Regions from separate parts of the Marinobacter sp. R17 genome, predicted to be linked through region 1. Evidence: predicted binding sites of a transcription regulator. Region 1 holds the regulator's gene; each other region holds the start of a gene.
What was found. The regulator FliA, encoded in region 1, starts transcription of late flagellar genes. The targets are predictions, from matches to a motif close to CTAAAGTTTNNNNNNNNNNNGCCGNTAA.

Region 1 (5,712 bases):
TGGTTACGCAGGGTGTCAAAGACGTTTTCCGCCGAATGACAACAATTGACCAGCGCTTCAAGCTGCAGGAAGCCGGCACCACCCTTGACGGTGTGGAACCCACGGAAGATCGCGTTCAGCAGATCCCCGTTATCCGGATTCTGCTCCAGATCCACCAGCTGTTCGGACAGCTTTTCGAGTATTTCACCAGCCTCTACCAGGAAGTCCTGGAGAATTTCTTCGTCAGCATCAAGCGCCATGCAGTGTCCTCACTCAAAAACCAAGGCTGGACAGGAGGTCATCGACATCATCCTGGCCGGATACGACATCCTCACGCTCTTTGGCGTTCATTTGAGGGCCTTCGCCTTTTTCGATTGTTGTCGTTGTTTCGCCGATATCATGGACAGTGCCGGTGATTTCATCGACATGGCTGGCCATGACCACCAGGCTGAGCAGGTGTTCTTCCACTTCCTTGACCAGCGCCGTGACCTTCTGGATGACCTGACCGGTCAGGTCCTGGAAGTCCTGCGCCAGCAGGATCTCGGACAGGTTGCCGTAAAGGGCTTCCGCATCGCTGGCCGTTTGTTCGAAGAAGTTGTCGATCCGGTTGTACAGCTCGCGGAATTCGCCGGCGCCGATTTGCCGGCGGCGCAGCTTGTGCCAGTCGGCTCGCAGCGCGACGGCCTGCTCCCGCAGGCTGTTGGCCTTGGGCATCGCCTCTTCCACGATGTCCATGGTGCGGTTGGCGGCCTGACTGGTCATGTCCACCACGTACGCCAACCGGTCGGAAGCGTCCGTGATCTTGGACAGGGCTTCCTGCTGCTCCGGGTTCTGCGGATCGATATTGAAGTTGCGAATGGCCTCGTGGAGGCTGCGGGTCAACCGGCCAACCTCACGGTAAAGGCTCTGGTCCCGGACATCATTCAGTTCATTAATCAGGCGCATCGCCGCGGCGTAATCGCCGGCGTCCACCTGTTGCTTCAGTTCTTCCGCCTGGTGCTGCAGCTTCTCAACGACATCGGGATCGAGGGAGCCGGCCTTGTCTTTTTTTGTGCCCATGATTGGCGCTCTGATACTCAGGACTGGATGCGTTCGAAAATCTTCTCGATCTTTTCCTTCAGGACAGCCGCCGTAAACGGCTTCACGACGTAACCGTTAACGCCGGCCTGAGCCGCCGCCACGATCTGGTCACGCTTGGCTTCCGCCGTCACCATCAGGATCGGCAGGTTCTTGAGGTTCTCGTCCGCGCGAACGGCCTGCAGCAGTTCAAATCCGGACATGCCCGGCATGTTCCAGTCGGTGACCAGAAAATCGTATTTGCCACTCTTGAGCATGGGCAGCGCGGTGTTGCCGTCATCCGCCTCGTCAGTATTGGTGAAACCGAGGTCGCGAAGCAGATTCTTGATGATCCGTCGCATCGTGGAGAAGTCATCCACGATCAGAATTTTCATGTTTTTGTCCAAAGGGACCTCCAATCATTACAGCCCGGAATACCAATCCAGCGTCCAGTTCAGTGTCCGGCAATCCATACGATACCGGCGCCACTGAAAGCACCGCCTATTCTGTCGCGTCAACGCCCGCTGTAAAGCGTCCGTTACCAAAAACTACAGTTCCGGGATCGTAGCCTGGGCATCAACGCTGACCACAAGCTCCCGGAATTCGATGTCAACTTTTTGCTTGTCGCGCCTGATGTGGCGCGTCCGCCCATTCTGCCCTGCTCCACCGGTGTTTTGCGAACCGGCTTTGAACGGCGTGGCTAACGGGCTTCCTGCCAATCCGTCAGACGTGATTTCAGGCGCAATGCCGCCTGACTGTGAATCTGGCTGACCCGACTTTCACTGACACCGATGACGGCGCCGATTTCTTTCAGGTTCAGCTCTTCCTGGTAATACAGACTCAACACCAGCTTTTCCCGCTCCGGCAGCGCCGCGATCGCCTCGGCCAGACTGCGCTGGAATCCGGCTGCCGACAGCTCTTCGAACGGACGATCGGGCACGGCCTCTTCATTGTCTATCGGCAGCTCTCCCGATTCATTTAGCTCATCCAGACTAAAAAGACGGCCGCTGTTGGAATCGGCCAGGCAGGCATGGTACTCCGGCAGGGTCATGTCCAGCTCGTCGGCGACTTCGTGATCCTGAGCCTCGCGCCCGGTCCGGTCTTCGACGGCCTTGATCGCCTGGGCGATGCGACGGGAATTGCGGTGGACGGAACGCGGCACCCAGTCGCCCTTGCGAATCTCATCCACAATGGCACCGCGAATGCGGATACCCGCATAGGTTTCAAAGGAAGCGCCTTTGCCGGCGTCGTACTTCTGAGCGGCCTCGAGAAGGCCGATCATGCCGGCTTGCATCAGGTCTTCAAGCTGGACAGAGGCGGGCAATCGCGCCAACACATGCAACGCGATCTTTTTCACCAGCGGCGCATGATCCTCGACCAGTTGATGGGCCGATTTGCGCGAGCTCGTCTGTTGGTAGATTCCCAGGCCTTTTGCCAACGTCATCAATCCGGATTACCCGTGTGTTTCAATCGACCGTCATACCACGCCACCTGTCGGTCAGGGTACTCCATCAGGCGTCCACCAGGCGCTCAACGAAAAATTCGAGATGCCCCCGTGGAGAAGACGGGAGCGGCCAGTTGTCCACCTGCTGGGCCAGCGCCTTGATCGCCAGCGAGGCCTTGGCGCGTGGGTAAGCGTCAAGCACCGCACGCTGCCGTTGTACCGCTTTTTTGACGGCTTCGTCGTAAGGGACGATGCCCACATATTGTAGCGCAACATCCAGAAATCGCTCGGTAACCCGGGTCAGTTTCCCAAACAGATGCTTGCCTTCCTGCTCGTTGCGAACCTGGTTGGCAAGGATGCGAAACCGGTTCACCCCGTAGTCCCGGTTCATGAGCTTGATCAGCGCGTAGGCATCGGTAATGGAAGTGGGCTCGTCGCAGACCACCAGCAGCAATTCCTGAGACGCCCGCAGGAAGCTGACCACCGATTCGGAAATGCCGGCAGCGGTGTCAACGATCAACACGTCGATCTGATCGCCCAGTTCGCTGAAGGCGTTGATCAGGCCAGCGTGCTCCATGGGCGTCAGCTGGGTCATCCGCTGGGTGCCGGACGAGGCGGGAACGATCTTGATGCCGCCCGGGCCGTCGACCAGGACATCGCGCAGGTCGCACTCGCCGTTCAGCACATCATTGAGATTGTGGTTCGCAGTGATACCCAGCAGGACGTCGATGTTGGCCAGCCCCAGATCGGCATCCAGAACCACCACCCGACGCCCCATCTGTGCCAGTGCAATAGCCAGGTTGACCGAAACGTTGCTCTTGCCAACGCCGCCCTTGCCACCTGAGACGGCGATCACCTGGACCGGGTTAACTCTACTCATGCCGGATACAGTCTCTCACGACAACTCTTGATAAGGATGGCCGGTTGATAACCGGCTCGATAGTGGAGCCCATGAACGCCCTGCGGCTGTTCCGGCGGACTCCCGGGCCTCAGGCGCCGGCTGCAACCACAGCGGTTTCCCGAACCTGTTTCAGACGCTCCACACCCAGTCTGACCAGTGGAGCCGCCTGTGCCGGATGAATGTCCTCGGGGATGCGCTGCCCATCGGTGTAATACGCCACCCGAAGACCCGTTTCCATGGCAAAGCCTAGCACCTCGCCGAGTGTCAGGGCTTCATCCAGTTTGGTCATGATACACCCGGCCGGATTCGCCATCTTATAGCAATGCCACGTGGATTTCATAATGCGAGGCTGGCTGGTGGCTGCCAGCACCAGGTAAGGCTTGACCGGATGCCGGCTTGCAGCCAGCTCCTCAAGCTGTTCCTGGTGGCCGCGATCGGAATGGGTCAGGCCCGCCGTGTCGATCAGAACCAGGCGTTTATCGGACAGGTCATCGAGGATCTGGTCCAGGGAATGGCTCTCATCCACCACCCGCACCGGCACGTTCAGGATGCGACCGAATACAAACAGATGCTCATGTGCCGCGATCCGATAACGGTCGGTGGTGACCAGCGCCAGGGAATCGGCGCCGTGCTCCAGGACATAACGCGCCGCCATCTTGCCGATGGTGGTGGTCTTGCCAGAGCCAGTGGGGCCCACCAACGCGACCAGACCACCCTGCTCGACCAGTTCCTGCTGCTGGGTGCGCAGGCCGGCCGCCAGCGTGCGCAACGCCCGCTTCCAGCCCTCTTCCAGTCGAACACCAGCCGCGTTACGAGACAGCGTGGAGGCCAGCGTGTGGGACAGTCCGTACTCTTCCAGTCGCTCCATCAGGCGCTGCTGACTCGCGTCCACCGGGTCGTTTGCCGGTCCATTTGCAGCGGCCGGAGAACGACGCTCGTTGACCATATCCCGCAGCGAATGGATTTCCGCCCGCATGGCTTCGAGGGCCGCATGGGTGGCGTCCTGAGCGGGTTCGGCAGCCGCCGGTTCCGGCGTGGTGAAATCAAGAATGTCCTGCTCACGGGGTTGGCGCTTTTCACGAATTTCCCGGATACGGTCCCGCGAGCGGCCGAGTTCTTCCTCCAGGCGGCGATGTTGTTCCGCCTGCATTTCGGCCAGCCGGGCGCCATTGGTGGCTTCGACCGCGGCGGTGCCCAGACGCTGGCGCGCCAGATTTTCGTCATAGTCGAGAGCCGTCACAATTTCGACGCCCCCGTCCACGCGCCGGTTCGACAGGATGACGGCATCCTCTCCCATCTCCAGGCGAACCATCTTCAGGGCTTCCGCCATGGTTGGAGCAAAAAACCGTTTAACCTTCATGATGACCTACCTCCGGTGGCGCCGCGGCCCGCGACGCCTTGCTGTTGCTGGGCGAGCCTCACTGCTGGCCCACCGACGCGACAATCGTAATCTGCTTGTTGTCCGGCACTTCCTGGTAAGACAGGACGTGCAGGCGTTCGACCCCGTAACTCACAAAGCGCGCCATGACATGCCGCAGTGGCGCCGAAACCAGCAGGATGGCGGGCTTGCCCATCATTTCCTGACGTTGGGCCGCGTCCTGCAGGGAGCGCTGGAGCCGTTCCACCATGTTGGGCTCCAGCACCAGACCGATATCGTCCTGACCGCCGGATTGTTGACTCTGTTGCATGGACTTCAGCAACATCTGTTCCAACTCTGGATCCAGGGTGATGACCGGGATCTCGGATTCGTTGCCACAGATGCTCTGGACAATCATCCGACGCAGGGACTGGCGGGCGGCTGTTGTCAGGATCCGGGCGTCCTGGGTCTTCGGCTGTACATTGACGACCGCTTCCGCAATCGACCGCATATCCCGGATCGGCACCTCTTCTTTCAGAAGGCTCTGCAGGACTTTCAGCAGCAGACTGATGGAAATCGTGTTGGGTACCAGCTCTTCCGCCAGCTTGGGCGACATCTTCTCCAACTGCTCCAGCCACTTCTGGACTTCCTCGTGACCGATCAGCTCGTGGGCGTGCTTCTGCAGGATCTGGTTAAGATGGGTCGCCACCACGGTGCTGGCATCCACCACGGTGTAGCCCAGGGTCTGGGCCTGATCTTTCTTGTCCGGTTCGATCCAGCTGGCATCCAGGCCGAACGCCGGATCCTTGCCCTCGATACCTTCAATTTTGCCGAACACCTGCCCCGGGTCGATCGCCAGTTCCCGGTCCGGGTGGATCTCGGCTTCGGCAATGGTCACGCCCATCAGGGTGATGCGATAAACGTTGGGCATCAGGTCCAGGTTGTCGCGGATATGGACCGACGGCATCAGGAAGC
Region 2 (5,712 bases), on a different contig from region 1:
ACCCGATCGGCCACGGCCCCGGTGTCCTGGGTAACCTTGACCGTTGAGGTGGCACCTTCCGCCTTCACATCAAACGTAAGCCCGTCGACCACGTTTTCGATGGTGTTGGAGGACCGAGTGATGGTAATGCCGTTGACCTGAACGACCGCATCTTGCGCGGCCACGGTCTCGGTCAGGTTCTGGGTGGTGTCATTGAAGACGAACTGCGACAGCCCGGAACCGTCGGTGTTGTTGCCGTCGCCATCGTTGACCGAAATACGGATGGCGTTGTCGGTGCCGGTTTCATCTGAAGACAACACCAGACGATAGCCATTACCCGTATCGATCACCCCAGCGCTGGCGCCAATATCCGCATCATTGATGGCATCGGCGATGCCCTGCAGAGTGTTGTTCGAGCTGTCGATATCGATGTTTTTGACTTCGCCGCCCACACTCAGGCTAATCCGACCCGTGCCGATAGCGGTGCCGTCCTTATCTTCGAACGTGCCGGATGCCAGAGACTGGGCCTGCGCCAGACTGTCGACCTGGATGGTGTAGTTGCCGCGGCTGGCGGATGCGCTGTCCACAGAGACTTCGACATCCTCACTGGATGACGTTGCGGAAAAGGCTTTCAGATTGTCGACCGAACTCAGCTGGCGCATGGGCAGCCGCAGTTCCGTGATAGCGCTGCGCAGTGTCCCGTAAGCGGATATCAGGGCCTCGGTTTCCTTTTCCTTGCTGTCCAACCGGTTTGCCGTCGGCTTCTGCTCGGCTTCTACCAGTTGGTCCACCAGGTCAGACGTCAGTACGCCGGAACCAATCCCCAATGAAGAAATGTTAGCCATATCGATCGCCTCCCCAAGAAGGCTGCCTTATCCATTTGTACGCTTATCGGCCAGAAGCGGCAAAACTTTGCCAGTTACGACCGCCAATTTGTAACAACATGTATCCGAGACCCGGCATCCAGGACCGTCGATAACCAGGATAGACCGTCTGGCCCTCTGGTCGCACTCTTGGTCAGCTCTCGTGGTTCCCACTCGCCCCAACCTATTGACGCCACAGATTATTCACGATCTTCAGCAAAGCGCCCTTAACGCAGAACACCGCCGGCTTCTCGCGAAGGCGGCGGTGCTGAAATTCCGTTACTCGTGACCGGATTGAGAGGCGGCAAGCGCCTACACTTCGATATTGAATAACGTCAGCGGTTCATCCTGCTGCAAATTTTCGGCCAACCTCAAAGCCACATCATCCGGAATCTGCCGAATCACTTTTTCCGTTTGCTGATCCACCACGCGCACGATCGTCTTGCCGGAGTCATTGTCGACCTCAAACTGCAGGTCTCGCTGTACCGTCTGGACAAAATCGTTGAGGCGGGAAACGGCTTGATCAAGAGATTCCCTCTGGGCTTCCTCCTGCTTTTCCATCCGCTGCACTTTTGTAGGCTGCTGCGACTGGTCAAGCGACACAACGTTGGAAGTATCCTGGGCTCGAGCGGAAGGCTTGCTTCCTTCTGCCTGAGGTGACGCAGACGCCCGAGCCGGAGCTTGTTCACTGGAGCGAACCAGCTTCAAATCCGGGCTGTTCAGGTTTACGTCAGTCATAGCTCACCTCGCTATCCTCATACGGCGTAAAGCCGGCCCCCGAGGGGACCGGCCGTTACCGTGCTATCCCTGTTACTGCAGGAGGGACAGGACCTGCTGCGGGCGGGCGTTAGCCTGCGCCAGGACAGAGATACCAGCCTGCTGGAGGACCTGGGACTTGGACAGCTTCGCGGTTTCAGCGGCGAAGTCCGCGTCCAGGATCCGGCTTTGCGCAGCGGACAGGTTCTCAGAAGTGGTCGCAATCGCATCGATGGTCGATGAGAAGCGGTTCTGAATCGCACCCAGGTCAGCGCGCTGGCTGTTGATGGATGTCAGGGCGGCGTCGATGGTGTCGATCGCAGCGTTCGCACCGTCAGCCGTGGTGATGTCGATTGCGGCGACGCTTTGGAGCTGGCCACTTTCGGCCGTACTATCTACCACTTCGGCAGCGTTACCTACGATGCTGAAGGCAGAGCTGGAGCTGAAATCGACTTCACCAGTCACTCGGGTGCTGTCGGTGCCACCAGCCGTCAGGTTCTCTGAGGAGCCGTCCGCTGAAGTCACTGTGATATCCGCAGATGCATCTGCAATGACGATGTCATCACCCGCATCACTTTCGAGCAATACGTTACCGGAATCGTCGAGGCTAGCGGTGATGCCGGTGGTTGCGGATGCATCGTTGATGGCAGTAACCAAGGCACTGTTGTCACCAGACTCAACCGTGGCGGAGATGGTCACGGCGGAGCTGTTCTCGCCCTGCAGATCAAAAGAAACCGTTCCAGCACTCAGACCAGAGATAGTGGCTTCTGTGTAGGCATCGGCACTGACGCCAGTCTTCGATGTCAGATCATTAACAGATGCAGCGATATCCTTGGCTGTAGCGTTCGCACCAAACTCGGCCAGCTCCGTTGCACCATTACCAGAAACCGTGATGTTACCGGCCGCAATACCATTACCTGTCGGCGCAGAGTTTGCTGCGGCAGTCAGGTTACCCGTCAGCGAGCCGTTGCTGGTATCGGCGGTGTAGTTACCGATATCGGTAGCACGCGCGCTGCCCAGGGACACGTTGATGGTCTGGTTGGCGTTCGCACCGACCTGGAACTGGGAGTTGGTGAAATCACCGTTCAGCAGCGTACGGCCGTTGAAGTTGGTGGTGTCAGCAACACGGTTCAGCTCGGCCTGCAGTTGGGTCACCTCAGCCTGCAGCGACTTGCGGTCGGTGGAGGAGTTGGTGTCGTTGGCAGACTGTACAGACAGCTCACGAATACGCTGCAGCAGGTCGCCAGCCTGGCCCAGAGCGCCTTCGGCGGTCTGGGCCAGGGAGATGCCGTCGTTGGCGTTGCGCTGGGCAACGTTCAGACCGCGGATCTGCGCGTCGAAGCGAGAGGAAATGGCCAGGCCCGCGGCATCGTCCTTGGCGGAGTTGATGCGAAGACCAGAAGACAGACGCTCCAGAGCCTGATCCGACAGAGACTGGGATTTGTTCAGGTTGTTCTGAGCGGACAGTGAAGCGACGTTAGTGTTGATACCGAGAGCCATGATGCTTCTCCTATAAAACCTATGTTTCTCTTGGAAGAGGTCTGGCGCCCGTCCTCGTTTGTTTGGGTGCGCCGCCCTGCTGTAGTGCTTAACGGCGACCCTTACGGTTCCTTTAGAAAAAACTTCGGTTTTTATTGTTAAGGATTGTAAAAGCGGCAAAAGCCTGCCTTGCCGCCCCGCCAAAAGCTCGTCACCCATGCCCACTAGTCACGCTACTTAGTAACAATTTTTTTATATTTATTAATTGGTTAAAAGCCATAACCCAAAATTGGCATGGCCTTCGCTTTGTGCCGCTCAGGAATGAATTTTTCTGAATAACGGCCGGCAGGGCGTCCTTGTGATCGGGCACTGAGCTACCGGCTTCTCTGAATAAGGAGAGCGATATGCCTCAGATTATCAACACGAACATTGCCTCGCTGAATGCCCAGCGAAACCTGAACACGTCACAACGGGACGCCGACACTGCCCTGCAACGTCTGTCTTCAGGCCTTCGTATCAACTCCGCCAAGGACGACGCGGCCGGTCTTGCGATTTCCGAGCGATTCACGTCGCAGATCAAAGGCCTTAACCAGGCTGTGCGCAACGCTAACGACGGCATCTCCCTGGCACAGACGGCCGAGGGCGCCCTCGACGAATCCGGCGAAATTCTGCAGCGGATTCGCGAGCTGTCTGTACAGTCTGCCAACTCCACCAACTCCGCTTCGGATCGCGCGGCCCTGCAGAGCGAAGTCAACCAGTTGAAGCAGGAGCTGCAACGCGTCGCGGAGACGACCGAATTCAACGGTCTGAAACTCCTCGACGGTTCGTTCCAGGCCCAGACCTTCCAGGTGGGCGCCAACGAAAACCAGAACATTTCAGTCTCGGTCACCGGCGCAACCAACGATGACCTGGGTAACTACTCGATCGAAAGCGTCAACGATCAGGATAACCTCGGGTCCGGCTCACCGTCTGCTGTTGCCGCTAACATCACTGCAGCCAACCATCCGGTGGCCGCCCAGAACCTGACCGTTGCCAGCGCCCTGGATCAAGTCGACATCGCGATCCCGGCGGGCTCATCGGCTGCGGACATTGCGGCCCTGGTCAATAAGGAAGAAGAACGCACCGGTGTCACGGCAACTGCCCGTACCGAAACGACGCTGACCACCAACGCTGCCGGCACGGTCACTTTCGATCTCAGTTCAGGGGGGCAGACCTCCACAATCTCGGCGTCCATCAACGACCCCAATGATCTGACGGAACTGGCATCGGTGATCAACAAGGCAGCCGGCCAGACAGGCATCAACGCCAAGGTCCAGGATGACACGATCGTTCTGACCCAGGATGCGGGCAAAGACATCCAGATCGAGAACTTCTCCCACAGTGGTCCTGGCAACATGACCGTCGCTGGCGTTACGGGTAGCGGCGCGTCAACCGATCTGATCGGTGACGATGCCACCCAGGATTCTGTGGTCGTGACGGGCACCGTGGACTTTTCGTCTTCAGGCGCCTACGCCGTCACATCCGACATCGATAACACCGCCGGCTCACTCTTTGACGTGGCGGCCGACACGCCTGTCGGCGCACAGCGAGAGACGGTCTCAAGTATCGATATCAGTACGGTAGAAGGTGCCAACGACGCCATTTCAATCGTTGACGGTGCCCTGTCGGTGGTCAACGGTATCCGAGCGGATCTGGGTGCGGTCCAGTCCCGCTTCGAATCCACCATTGCGAACCTGAGCACCACTTCGGAAAACCTGACGGCAGCCCGATCCAGGATCCAGGACGCCGATTTTGCCGCGGAAACCGCAGAGCTCGCGCGGACGCAGGTCCTGCAACAGGCCGGCCTGTCCATCCTGGCCCAGGCCAACGCCCGACCACAGCAGGTATTGCAGCTGCTGCAAGGCTAAACTAGCCTTTTGGGGGGGCACGAGAGTGCCGCCCCTCTCCCTCCGCTTTATAAGGACCCGATGTGACTATCGCCTCGCTCGAGAAGAAGCTGTTTACCCGTGATGACGCGGGTTTCAAGAAAGAACTGTTCGACATTCTCGATGCGATGGAAAAAGGCAATCCGGTTCTTGGTGGTGAGCGCATGACCCAGCAAGGAAGTGCTCACCGGTCACCCGGCATCTATCCATTGCATAAAGATGCCAGCTTCTTTGACAACCAAAATGCGGTCCAACGGCTTGCGACATGTATCACGGGTTTTCTCTGCTCTCCCAAGCTCGAGTTGGAAACCCTTGAAATCCGCAAGCTGATTTTCTACAAAACGCACCTGACTGATATTTTCTACCTTTCGGACTTCGGCAACCTGGATCACGTGATGGCATACCGGGATCTCTGGTCCGCGAACGGTGGATTCCAGCTGAAAACGGATGCGGATGTCTTCATGCTGATGATCTGCTGGACGATCAACAGTGAGATGGAGATGCCGTTCGAGACTCTGCTTGAACGGATTCCGCAGGAAATGTTGTATACGCTGACAGCCGTTTTCTATCAGCTCGAACAGATCCAGACCCATCGGGGCTTCGATAATTTTGAAAAGGCATTCGACGCCTTTCTCAAATTGCCGGAGGGCCTGGATGTCTCCCTGTGCGCCATCATGCTCGTCAACATCTGGATGGGCTGCTCGTACTGG
Region 3 (5,712 bases), on a different contig from region 1:
GCGGTCAAGAAGAACGCCCGGATCGTAACGGGCAGTGAAATGGCGAGTTTCTTTGCCGGGCGACTGAAAGCGGCGGACGGCGACCCGAAGGCTTCGGTGCTGGTTCGCTTCGGTGCCCATGTGGAGGAAGGCGGCGTGGGGATCACCACGGTGCCGGCGGTGCACAGCAACGGCCTGTCGCCGGCCTTTATCGATGGGCAGATGGGCAAGATCCTCTCGGCGGCGGGGCTGACCGCCTATGTCGGCCCGCCCACCGGTTACGTACTGACGTTCACGAACGGCCTGGTGGTCTACCTGTCCGGCGATACCGGCATCACCGCGGATCAGGAAGCCGTGGTGCACGACTACTACGGGGCCAAGCTGGCGGTCATTAACATTGGGGACACCTACACGACCGGGCCAGAGGAAGCGGCCCACGTGATCAACGAGATGGTCAAGCCCGCCAGCGTGATTCCATCCCACGCCAATGAGCCGGCGACGGAAAAGGGCAAGGTCCGGCCGGGGACGCGGACCGACGCGTTTATTCAGGCGTCCGACGTGCCGGTGCATGTGCCGCTGAGCGGCCGCACCATGGCATTTGACGCCGGCGGCGAATGTGTCGAGGGCTGTGGTTGATCGCCGCAGGGGTGTCTCGCTTCCGGTCGCCGTCCCCTTTAAGCTGGGCCGGTGACAGGCAGGAGTGAAAACGGATGCCCGAATCCCTGGACTTACCGGATGTGTCCCTGGCGCTCATGGTGGCGCTCAACACGCTCGTCACGGCTATCGCGGTGCTGGTGCATTTCCGGGGGCTGTCTTTGCTCAACCGCTACATACCGCGGCTGGGTATTCCCCATCATTTCCGCATCGTGGTCGGAGTGGGCGGCGCCATGCTGGCGCACATGGTGGAAGTCTGGCTGTTTGGCGTTGTGTATTACTGGATGAACGCGTCGCCTTACTGGGGGCACCTGGCAGGCAATTTCTCCGGCACGCTACTGGACTGTGTCTACTTCTCGCTCACCACCTACACCACCGTGGGCTTTGGTGACATCGAGCCGTTTGGACCGATTCGCTTCCTGTGCGGGATCGAGGCACTGACCGGGCTGGTGCTGATCACCTGGAGCGCCTCGTTCCTGTTCCTGGAAATGCAGCGCTCCTGGAAGCCCGGTCGCTGATCCGGCTCAGGCGTCCTCCACCGACACCTGCGCCGCGGCGCTTTCCAGTTCCCGGATGAGTTCCCGCAGGCGCCGGCTCATGTCGGCGCTTTCCACCAGCTGATTGACCATCGCCTGGGTGGTTTCGCGGATGCACTGGACGTTCTGCTGCACCTCGTCGGTGGCCGAGGTCTGCTGGGCGGACACGTCGGCGATGTCCTGGTTGGTGTCGTCGATGCGCAGCACCATGGCGCTGATTTCCTGCAGCGCGGCGGCGCCGGCGTCGGCTTCTTCCACGCAGCGGCTGGCGTCCACGGAGCTGGTGTTCATCTGCTGGACGGCTTCGCCCATGGTGCCCAACAGCCGGTCGATGGTGCCCTGGATCTGTTCGGTGGAATCCTGCACCCGCTGGGCCAGCTTTCGCACTTCGTCGGCAACCACCGCAAAGCCCCGACCCTGATCGCCCGCCCGGGCGGCCTCGATCGCGGCATTCAACGCCAACAGGTTGGTCTGCTCAGCGATCCCCTGGATTTCGGTGACGGCACTGCCGATTTCCCGGCTGTTCTCGGCCAGCGCTTCCACGCTGCCCGCGGATTTCTGGATGACGTCGGCCAGTTGCTGGATGGAGCGGGAAGACTGGGCCACCCGTTCACTGCCCTCGACCGCGGCACGGCGTGCCTCATGGGACAGCTCCTTGGCCGCATCCGCCTGCCCGGCAATGCCACGGAAGCTTTCCAGCATGGCCTGGATGGCCTCGGCAGAGCGGTCGGTACCGGTCTGTTGGCGTTTGAGTTCGTCCCGGCTGCGCTCGGCGGCTTCGGTCAGCGCGGCGACTTCACTTTCGAGTCGCTGGATGGCGGCCTTCATACTGCTCACCACGCGACCGGTACGGGCCTGCATGGCGTTGAACGCCTCGCCCATGGCGCCGATCTCGTCGGTGGAATCCACCGGGGCGCGCAGGCTCAGGTTGCCGCTGGCCTGAACCTCCACCATGGTGTCCTTGAGTCGGTGCACGTGGCGCTCGATAAAGCTGATCAACAGCTGGGAGCAGGCCATTTCGAAGATCATCAGCACCACCACGACGCCGGCGAAAGCGGCTGCATGATCGCTGACGATGACGCTGAGGGGCTGCCCGGTCGCATCGGCCATGCGCGACATGGCAAACAACACCAGCAACAGCATCACCGCCAATACGACGTTGTTGAGCAACCAGAATTTGTATTTGAGACGGGCGTTCTTCAGCAGGCTCATCATAGGCGTCCGGGTTTCTCCAGTGACAGCACCGAAACAGGTCCTTCCTGTCAGTCCTTTGGGGTTATCGACAGGCGAGCCTGAATCTTCAGTGGGAAAGACGCAAAAGGTCAATAAAACAACGGTCCACGGGACACTAGCAGAATCGGGTGGGATGGCCTTGTTCTGAATCAAGGAAAAGGGAAATGCCGGCAACCGGGCGGTGGTTGCCGGCGGCGGGATCAGGCCTGTTGGGCGGTGGCCAGTTGGTCCGGCTGACCGGCCGTTTGACCAGCCAGGGAGAAGACCAGGGCGTCGTCGTCCACCTTGCCGTAACGCAGGTTGATCAGATCCAGCAGGTAATTCTGGTACAGCTTCCAGGGTTTGCGGTCACCCTGCTTGGGTAGGTGCTCCAGCGCCCGGAGGACGTAACCCGCGTTGAGGTCCAGGAAAGGCTCCTCTTCCACGTCGCCGCTGACCACCGGGGTCACCGTGTCGTAGCCCTGGCTGTCCATGTGCTGCAGCAGGCGGCAGACGTACTCGCTGGTCAGGTCCGCCTTGAGGGTCCAGGAGGCGTTGGTGTACCCCACCACCATGGCCAGGTTGGGCACGTTGCTGAGCATCATGCCTTTGTAGCCCATGGTCTCGTTGGGCTGGATCAGCTGCCCGTCCACATGCAGCTCGGCGCCCCCGAGGGTCACCAGGTTGAGGCCGGTGGCGGAAATCACGATGTCCGCTTCCAGTTCCTGGCCGGACTTCAGGCGAATGCCGTTCTCGGTGAAGGTGTCGATGTGGTCGGTGACGATGTCCGCGTCGCCCTTGCGCAGGGCCCGGAACAGGTCGCCGTTGGGCACCAGGCACAGGCGCTGGTCCCAGGGGTTGTAGCTGGGGTTGAAGTGGGTATCGATATCGAAGTCTTTACCCAGCTGGGATTTCAGGTGCTGGCGCAATACGCGACGCATCAGCTTCGGGTAGCGCCGGCAGGCCTGGTAGAACAGCGTCTGCATGGACACGTTCTTCCAGCGGGTGATCTGGTAGGCCGCCTTGGCCGGGAGCAGGCGGTTCAGCCAGCGGGCGATCAAGTCTACATCCGGCAGCGACAGGATGTAGGTGGGCGAGCGCTGCAGCATGGTGACCTGCTTCGCCTTGTCCGCCATCGACGGCACCAGGGTCACGGCTGTGGCGCCACTGCCGATCACCACCACCCGCTTGCCGGTGTAATCCAGATCTTCCGGCCAGTGCTGGGGATGTATCACCTGACCCTTGAACTGCTTGATGCCCGGGAAGTCCGGCATGTAACCCTGGTCGTAGCGGTAATAGCCGGAGCAGTTGAGCAGGAAGTTGCAGGTCAGTTTGACCGGGCGTCCGGTCTTCTGGTTTTTCGCCGTCACCGTCCAGGTGGCGTTCTCGCTGGACCAATCGTAGTGGGTCACCCAGTGGTTGTAACGGATCTGTTGATTGATGCCGTTTTCTGTGGCCGTGTTCTTGAGGTAGTCCAGGATCGACGGTCCGTCGGCGATGGCTTTGCCCTGGCGCCAGGGCCGGAAGCTGAAGCCGAGGGTGTACATGTCCGAGTCGGAGCGGATGCCCGGATAGCGGAACAGGTCCCAGGTGCCGCCCATGTTGTCGCGACCTTCCAGAATGGCGTAGCGCTTGTCGGGGCAGTGAGTCTGCAGGTGATAGGCGGCGCCGATGCCGGAAATGCCGGCGCCGACAATCAGGACGTCGAAATGCGTGTTGGCCATCGTGTTGGACCTCGTTACGGCGGATTCTTGTTGAATAAAGCATGTGCTTTATTTATTTCAACCCGAGTCACCGGGGTCGTGCAAGTTTTAAACAACGGCGGCCAAGCATTTGGCCCCAGTTCACCGATGGCACGGGTGCTTGATATTGCCGCCATCCACCCCCAAGACGGGGATATATCGACAGACGAGGTGCGGCCATGACCGACATCCTGAATATCCCCTGTCCCCACTGCCTCAAGACCAATCGGGTGCCTGAGGCGCGGCGGAAAGAAGGCCCCAAGTGCGGCGCCTGTGGCAAGCCCGTGCTCGATGGCACCGTGGCCGAATTGAGCGACGCCAGCCTGGCCAACGTCACGGCGCGTTCCAGCCTGCCGGTGCTGGTGGATTTCTGGGCCAGCTGGTGCGGCCCCTGCAAGGTGATGGCCCCGGCGTTCGCCGAGGCGGCCCGCAACTGGCAGGGGCAGGCCCTGTTTGCCAAGCTGAATACCGAGCAGTCGCCGCAGGCCTCGGCCCGCTTCGGGATCCGCAGCATCCCGACCATGATCCTGTTCCGGGGCGGCCAGGAGGTGGCGCGCCAGAGCGGCGCCCTCTCGGCGGCCCAGATCCATTCCTGGCTGACCCATCAGCTGCGCTAGACCACGGCCAAACGTGGACCGAAAGGAGAAGGATGACCGAGTCATGAATGTTCGGGGTGACCTGAACGATCTGGAAGACCTGATTGACCGCATCGACAGCGTTGCCCAAAAGCGGGAGCGTGTGGCGGTGGACGATATCCTGGAGGCGGTGGGTTACCGCTCCTTCGGGCCGGTGGTACTGGTGGCGGGGCTGATCACCCTGGCCCCGCTGGTTGGGGACATTCCCGGCGTGCCCACCCTGCTGGCACTGTTGGTGGTTCTCACCGCCGGGCAACTGCTGTTCCGTCGGCAGCACATCTGGCTGCCGGGATGGATCGTCAAGCGCCGTCTGCCGACTGACAAGTTGCGCAAGGGCCTGGCCTGGTCCCGCAAGCCAGCGCGTGGGATCGATCGCTGGACCCGGCCGCGGCTGACGCTGTTCGTTGAAGGTCCGGGTCTGCTTATCCTCTCCCTCGCCTGCGTGGCGGTGGCCCTGGCCATGCCGGCGATGGAAGTCGTGCCCTTCAGCGCCAATGGCGGTGGCGCGGCCCTGGTGGCGTTCGGCCTGGCGATGATCGCCCGGGACGGCGCCGTGGCCCTGTTCGCCCTGCTGGTCACCGTGGGCACCCTGGGCTTCGTCGGCTCCAGTTTCTTTTAGGCGTTAACGGCTGCTCACCTGCTCCGGTACCGGCGTCCGCGCCGGCTGCGCCATCGCATTCCGGCGGTAGTTGCGGAACCAGCGCAGGGCGGGTTTTTCCACACCGTGATGGATCGCAAACGCCAGGGTCAGCGCGGTGGTGATGGCCAGCGCCACGCCAACCGGACCGGGCAGCCCGGCGTCGTAAGCCAGGTCCATGATGCCGTAGCCAATGTTCTGGTGAACCAGGTACAGCGCGTAGGACAGGCTGCCCAGCGTCAGCAGGACCCGATTGGCCAGAATGTTGAGGTAGCCGGTGATCGCCAGGATAAAGACGCCGTAGCAGCCCAGCACAA

Region 2: a site for FliA is predicted at 3,187-3,214, ahead of EB809_RS11460 (flagellin). Genes of this name have one in related genera too.
Region 3: a site for FliA is predicted at 2,446-2,473, ahead of EB809_RS04740 (methyl-accepting chemotaxis protein). Genes of this name have one in related genera too.

Annotation. Positions count from the first base shown of each region.
Region 1 is NZ_RHGZ01000002.1:115,905-121,616, reverse strand. It holds gene EB809_RS02540 (chemotaxis protein CheA) at 1-239, opposite strand, end outside; gene EB809_RS02535 (protein phosphatase CheZ) at 253-1,038, opposite strand; gene cheY (chemotaxis response regulator CheY) at 1,056-1,442, opposite strand; gene EB809_RS02525 (RNA polymerase sigma factor FliA) at 1,736-2,479, opposite strand; gene EB809_RS02520 (MinD/ParA family protein) at 2,547-3,359, opposite strand; gene flhF (flagellar biosynthesis protein FlhF) at 3,469-4,740, opposite strand; gene flhA (flagellar biosynthesis protein FlhA) at 4,799-5,712, opposite strand, start outside.
Region 2 is NZ_RHGZ01000014.1:38,192-43,903, forward strand. It holds gene fliD (flagellar filament capping protein FliD) at 1-824, opposite strand, end outside; gene EB809_RS11455 (flagellar protein FlaG) at 1,155-1,580, opposite strand; gene EB809_RS11460 (flagellin) at 1,653-3,098, opposite strand; gene EB809_RS11465 (flagellin) at 3,482-4,984, shown strand; gene EB809_RS11470 (hypothetical protein) at 5,047-5,712, shown strand, end outside.
Region 3 is NZ_RHGZ01000004.1:123,152-128,863, reverse strand. It holds gene EB809_RS04750 (MBL fold metallo-hydrolase) at 1-615, shown strand, start outside; gene EB809_RS04745 (potassium channel family protein) at 690-1,151, shown strand; gene EB809_RS04740 (methyl-accepting chemotaxis protein) at 1,158-2,384, opposite strand; gene EB809_RS04735 (flavin-containing monooxygenase) at 2,603-4,105, opposite strand; gene trxC (thioredoxin TrxC) at 4,303-4,740, shown strand; gene EB809_RS04725 (exopolysaccharide biosynthesis protein) at 4,784-5,377, shown strand; gene EB809_RS04720 (acyltransferase family protein) at 5,381-5,712, opposite strand, start outside.